2 regions of the Pseudoalteromonas sp. SR44-5 genome follow, and region 2 is predicted to be linked to the other one. Evidence: predicted binding sites of a transcription regulator. Region 2 holds the regulator's gene; the other holds the start of a gene.
What was found. Region 2 encodes sigma-54, which starts transcription at its own class of promoters, with help from an activator protein. Its sites were predicted from a motif close to GTTGGCACGNNNNTNGNNT; they were not measured.
Positions count from the first base shown of each region.

Region 1: the regulator sigma-54 is predicted to act here: its motif matches at 1,182-1,200, upstream of H5154_RS22190 (BON domain-containing protein).

Region 1 is NZ_JACJDT010000084.1:209-3,753, forward strand. It holds gene H5154_RS23890 (hypothetical protein) at 167-301, opposite strand; gene H5154_RS22185 (YqaE/Pmp3 family membrane protein) at 360-518, opposite strand; gene H5154_RS22190 (BON domain-containing protein) at 583-1,146, opposite strand; gene H5154_RS22195 (LiaF domain-containing protein) at 1,490-2,146, shown strand; gene H5154_RS22200 (VOC family protein) at 3,199-3,545, opposite strand, start outside.
Region 2 is NZ_JACJDT010000061.1:14,192-17,736, reverse strand. It holds gene rapZ (RNase adapter RapZ) at 1-383, opposite strand, end outside; gene ptsN (PTS IIA-like nitrogen regulatory protein PtsN) at 404-856, opposite strand; gene hpf (ribosome hibernation promoting factor) at 861-1,148, opposite strand; gene H5154_RS21045 (RNA polymerase factor sigma-54) at 1,177-2,673, opposite strand; gene lptB (LPS export ABC transporter ATP-binding protein) at 2,740-3,465, opposite strand; gene lptA (lipopolysaccharide transport periplasmic protein LptA) at 3,462-3,545, opposite strand, start outside.

The sequences.
Region 1 (3,545 bases), on a different contig from region 2:
GTAGGCGTTGAGCTTGCTGACGCAAAAACACCTATGACTATAATAAAATGAGAGGTTAAACATTCTTGGGGAAGGTTATAAGTGGATGTTCTTAATGAAAATAACAACATACACTTATAATTTTGGTATATAACATCCTAGCAAAATCCTTCTAATATCTACTTATTTAAAGCCCATTCCTTGCTGCTTTTACTTCGCTCCTTGATGCGCTATTCATTAGTTCCTTCCATTGCTGTGCCGTCCAAAGTGGCTTTGCGCTTTTTACGATCCCTTGTTGGTTTTTCCTTAATACGTTATCCATAATGTTACTCCTTGCCATCTATTGGCTGTTCATCCTTGTTATATTTCACACTGTGACTCTAACGACGTCCGATTATATAAATTGCATGTATCAGACCAGGAATATACCCTAGTAATGTTAACAAAATATTAATCCAAAACTGAGCACCTAAACCAACTTGTAAAAATACACCAAGTGGTGGAATAAGTACTGAAAATATAATTCGTATTAAATCCATGACTCTCACTCCCTGAAATTTATATAAGAAAGCCCAGCATAACTGGGCATTCGTGGCTTATAGATTATTCAGCTACAATAGTTAAGTTATCAACTACATCGCGAACATCTTCGGCATTCTTAGCAATTTTCACCGCTAGCTGTTTTTCAGCATCCGAACCAACAGTACCATTTAGCGTTACCACACCTTTATCGGTATCTACGTCAATATCCGTACCGCCTACTTCAGAATTAAACAAATAGCGTGTTGTAATAACGGTAGTAATTTTAGCATCCGTTAAATCACTTTCTGTGCTATCTGATTTCATCTTCTTGCTTTTTGTGTCCGTGTTTTTAACGACCGTTAGCTCGTTATCAACATCAGTTACACCATCTAGACTTAAGATAAGCTCTTCCGCTAGCTCTTTATCAAGCTCACTTTCAACTTTACCAGTTAGTACAACCTTGCCATTTTTTACATCAGTGTTAATGTCAAAGTTGTTTAAGTTAGTGTTCATTAACAGAACCGTTTCTGCCTTACCATCAATCCAAGCATCTTTACTTTCATTTTCCCAGCTGTTTGCTTGCGCACCCATAGCGGTTGTACCAAGAACTAACGCTGCAATAATAGATTTGTTAAATGTTTTCATAATCTTTCTCCTTTTGATTAAAGACAATATGATTAATGCGAACATCAAGCCAACTTTTAAAGCACTTAAAATCAATAACTTAAGCTTTATTTGATATAGCGCTAGCTTTAGTCTTGGTAATTATTTACAGACTGCTCGGTAATTTATTCTGGTCGTTGCAAAATTAACCATTTAATAGCATTATTCGTTAATCTGTCGTTAATATAACAAACGCACCTAACAAAAATAAATTTAAATTATTGATTATTAAGCTAATTAATAAATGGCCTAAGCTTTGCTTTAACTATTGCAGTACTGAGCAATCATAAAATACACCAACAGCATCACTTATAAGGAATACATCATGACTGTGAAATTAGAAGATCGCCCAATTGAGCAAGTGCGTGAACAAGTTATTGATCAATTAATATATAACTACAGTCATGCTGTTATTTCAGCTGATGCTTTTGAACGTCGATTAGATCAGGCAATGGCTGCGAAAGATAACCAAAGCTTAATTGATTTGGTAAGTGACCTAGAATTAACAACCGATAGTAATTACCAGTGGGAAAAACGTGCGCAGTTTAGCCCAAACTATAGTAATAAAAGCAGCGATGAAACATTGCACTTGCGAAGTATCTTAGGATCAAACGAGCGCAGTGGGCAATGGGTAGTACCAAAAGAAATCCACCTGACGAACTTACTTGGTTCTATTGAACTTGATTTCACTGACGCCATATTTCAGCATCAAAATATCACCATCCATGTAAATTGCTTACTAGGCAATGATGAAATTTATGTGCCAGAACACGTCAATGTTGTATCAAAACTGTTCAGTATTATTGGTAGTGTTGAAAACAAATCAGTGTCACTGAATAAACACCAAGGGCCAACCATTACTATCGAAGGAAAAGTTATTCTGGGCTCTGTGGAAATTAAAATTAAGCGCACCATTAAAGAAAAGTTTGTCTCATTCGCCAACAGCCTTAAAACCAGTTGGCAAGATATCAATAAACATTAATAGATAAAACACAGTTAAAGCTTAACACCGTAGGCGTTAAGCTTGCTGGCGCGAAAACACCGAAACAATATTGAATATCGCGGTGGCAAGCCACTCGCCTACAGTGAGTAATTAAACACTGAGATTAACGTTAACACCGTAGGCGTTGAGCTTGCTGACGCAAAAACACCGAAACAATATTGAGTATCGCGGTGGCAAGCCACTCGCCTACAGTGAGTAATTAAACACCTGAGATTAACGTTAACACCCGTAGGCGTTAAGCTTGCTGACGCAAAAACACCGAAACAATATTGAATATCGCGGTGGCAAGCCACTCGCCTACAGTGAGTAATTAAACACTGAGATTAACGTTAACACCCGTAGGCGTTAAGCTTGCTGACGCAAAAACACCGAAACAATATTGAATATCGCGGTGGCAAGCCACTCGCCTACAGTGAGTAATTAAACACTGAGATTAACGTTAACACCCGTAGGCGTTGAGCTTGCTGACGCAAAAACACCGAAACAATATTAAATATCGCGGTGGCAAGCCACTCGCCTACAGTGAGTAATTAAACACTGAGATTAACGTTAACACCCGTAGGCGTTAAGCTTGCTGGCGCAAAAACACCGAAACAATATTGAATATCGCGGTGGCAAGCCACTCGCCTACAAGTCATTAATTAAACATCAAAGTAAACTTTAACACCGTAGGCGTTGAGCTTGCTGACGCAAAAACACCGAAACAATATTGAATATCGCGGTGGCAAGCCACTCGCCTACAAGTGAGTAATTAAACACTGAGATTACCGTTAACACCCGTAGGCGTTAAGCTTGCTGACGCAAAAACACCGAAACAATATTGAATATCGCGGTGGCAAGCCACTCGCCTACAGTGAGTAATTAAACACTGAGATTAACGTTAACACCGTAGGCGTTAAGCTTGCTGACGCAAAAACACCGAAACAATATTGAATATCGCGGTGGCAAGCCACTCGCCTACAGTGAGTAATTAAACACTGAGATTACCGTTAACACCCGTAGGCGTTGAGCTTGCTGACGCGAAACTAATGTTATAAATCATTATTACGCTCACTAGGAATATCACTTAAATATTCAACAAACTCTATTTCAAACCCTGCAGGGTCAATAAAATACACATTTTTACGAAATGGATTTACCGCACCTGGCTTATCAATACTGTAACCAGCGCTTTCTAAACGCGAAATTACTGCAGCAATATTATTCGTAACATAAGCAAAGTGCGCTAAGCCAACTTGATGTCCGGTTAAGTCACGGTTGTGTTGTTCACCATGATCACTCAATGCTAAATACTGAAAATCATCGCCAAAGTGCAACCATTTTCGTGGTTTACCGTGCCACTCCCCTTCGCCTTGGCTTCTGATGGACCAGTACGGAA
Region 2 (3,545 bases):
GTAGTTAATACATCAAGTAATACTTTTTCTTGCTTGATAGCTAAATCCAGTGGCAAAGAGTCCAAAGATAATGGGTGTAAGCGGCGAGTTTCAGAAAAACGTTTGATCAGGGTTTGATCATCACTGTCTAAATAAAATAGCGTCGGATTTGCAAAACCAGGCAAGTATTCAAGAATATCGTTAAATTCTTCCTGCTCTTTCGGTAAATTACGGACATCAATACTGACGGCAATTTTGTCATAATTATCAGAGACACTGCGCACTAATGAAGGTAATAAGTTTACCGGAATATTATCTACACAATAATAGCCAAGATCTTCTACTACACGCAGAGCAACAGATTTACCTGAGCCAGAACGCCCACTGATGATGATTAACTCCATGTAAATTCTCCTTCATTTGGCTACGATTGCGCAGCAATTACGTGATACAAATCTTGGTCTGTTTTTGCGCTACGTAGTTGTTTACAAAAATCTTTGTCGTTGAGTTTATCAGCAATTGTGGCTAACGTCTTCAAATGAAGTTGGCTATCACCATCTGGCACGATGAGAGCTACAAATATATCAACTGGGCGATTATCTATCGCATCAAAATCAATCGGTGATTCACTCACTATAATTATTGCTAGCGGGTTTTCAACACCACTCATACGGCCATGAGGAATAGCAATACCACGACCAATACCCGTACTACCTAGTTTTTCTCTCGACAGTAGTGCGTTGAGGATTTCTTGTTGTGATAGCTGAGGAAGTTGTTCATGAGCCAATTGGCTGATAAATTCAATGATCCGTTTTTTGCTATTAAAAAGGACCGCAGCTTTACTGCAGTCCTGGCAAATAAGTGAGCTTAATTTCATAGTGTTAGTGTCGAGCGTGCTTCTCTTTGTGTTTAATTACCTGACGGTCAAGTTTGTCGATTAGTCCGTCAATGGCTGCATACATGTCTTGGTGCTCAGTTGAGGCAAATAATTCAGCGCCACTGACATGTAATGTGGCTTCTGCTTTTTGGCTTAGCTTTTCTACATCAAGAATGACATGGACATTATTGATATGATCAAAATGCCTTTCAAGCTTGGCAAACTTATTGTTTACATAGTCTCTTAATGAATCAGTAATTTCTACATGACGACCAGTTAAATTTAGTTGCATAAGCATTTTCCTCTTGTGATTTTACGCCTTAAATCAAACTTTTACGTTGATTTGACGGTGGAATAGCCAGTGACTCGCGGTATTTTGCAATAGTCCGTCTAGCTACTTTGATACCTTGCTCTGCCAATATATCTGCAATTTTACTATCACTCAATGGTTTCGCTGAGTTTTCTGCACTGATCAATTTTCTGATCAATGCTCGAATGGCTGTCGATGAGCATTCGCCGCCGTTCTCAGTACTTACATGGCTCGAGAAAAAATATTTTAACTCAAATATACCACGAGGGGTATGCATGTATTTTTGGGTGGTTACACGAGAAATTGTTGATTCGTGCATCTCAACCATTTCGGCAACGTCGTTTAGTACCATAGGGCGCATGGCCTCAGGGCCATGCTCAAAGAATCCTTGCTGCTGTTTAACAATGCAGTTGGTTACTTTGAGTAACGTCTCGTTACGACTTTCTAGGCTTTTAATAAACCATTTAGCTTCTTGCAAATGCGAGCGTATAAATTGGCTGTCAGTGCTTGATTTTACAGAGCGTGACATCGCCGCATATTGGCTGTTCACTCTAATTTTTGGCATGCTGTCTGGATTGAGTTCAACCACCCAGCGACCTTTAATTTTTTTCACCGAAACGTCAGGAATAACATACTCTGATTCTTCGCGTACTATGGTATCCGCAGGCTTTGGGTTAAGGCTGTGGATCAGTGTCATTACTTCTTTTAGTTCATCTTCTTTAAGCTTAGTCTTTTTCATCAAAGTGCGATAGTCACGACTAGCTAATAAATCGATATGATCAGTTAAAATCATTTTTGTCTCGCTAATCCAAGGAGTTGCAGGATCAAATTGATTTAATTGAATACATAAACATTCTTGTAGGCTGCGCGCAGCAATACCAACAGGGTCAAACAACTGAATGCGTTTTAACACTGCTTGCACTTCGTCGAGTTCGATTTCTTCTTCGTTATTACCTTGATTTAAGCTTTCTGCGATGTCTTCGCAGCTCAAGGTTAAAATACCTGAATCGTCAACGGCTTCAACAATCGCAATGGCAATGGCTTCATCGGTTGGACTAAAAGGTGTGAGTTGTAATTGCCACATTAGATATTCGTGCAAGGTTTCAGTTGAGGCACCTTGATAAATTGACTCATCTTCAGGCATTGGCCCAGATGACGTATTTGGCGCAGCACTCATGTATTCGTCCCAGGTGACGTCCATAGCCATTTCGTCACTTAAGGTCTCTTTACTTAATGCTTCGCTACTTTCTTGTTCATATTCGCTTGGCTTGTCGTCTGCTGATGCGCTAACGGTTAAGTCATCGTTATCTTGTTTTTGTTCGTTTTTACCAGCCGTGTCGTCTGAATATTCATGTTCTTCTAGCTCTAACAATGGATTGCTGTCGAGCGCTTCTTGAATTTCTTGCTGGAGATCCAATGTACTGAGTTGCAATAAGCGAATTGCTTGTTGCAGCTGTGGTGTCATTGTAAGTTGCTGGCCCATGCGCAGCTGGAGTGATTGCCTCATGTATCTCTAACAATCCTTTTATTGTTATCATCGTTAAGTCTAGCAGATACTTAGCCGAGCGTGGCTTTATAGCCTAAATTGCTCGCCCAGGTAAACATCGCGGACTGTTTGGTCGGCGAGTACATGCTCAGGGGTACCTGATGCAATTAACTCCCCATGAGAAACTATGTAGGCTTTTTCACAAACATCAAGGGTTTCTCGTACATTGTGGTCGGTAATAAGCACGCCAATACCACGGTTTTTAAGGTGTTCAATAATCTTCTTTATATCTAACACTGAAATAGGATCAACGCCAGCAAAAGGCTCATCAAGTAAGATAAATTTTGGGTTTGCGGCTAAAGCGCGTGCAATTTCAACTCGACGACGTTCACCGCCAGATAATGCCATACCTTGGCTGTCGCGGATATGTTGAATGCTAAACTCATCAAGTAAGCTGTCGAGCGCTTCTTCTCTGGCTTGTTTATTCAGCTCTTTACGAGTTTCTAAAATAGCCATCAGGTTTTGATAAACAGTTAATTTACGGAAGATGGATGATTCTTGTGGCAGGTAGCCAATCCCTAACCGTGCGCGACTGTGCATTGGCAGTAAGGTGATGTCATTATCATCAATACTGATTTTACCTTTGTCGCTTGGAACTAAACCCACAATCATATAAAAGGTGGTGGTTTTACCAGCGCCATTAGGACCCAATAAGCCAACAATGCTGCCTGCGCTAACTTCTAAACCCACGCTTTTTACAACTTGGCGACCTTTATAGCTTTTTGCTAGAAATTCAGCTTTTAATGTACTCATGGCTGCCCTTTAGATTTGTCTTTTTTACTGTCTACTGGTACCAAAATGGTGTGCACACGATCGCTTGAGCTTGCGCCTTT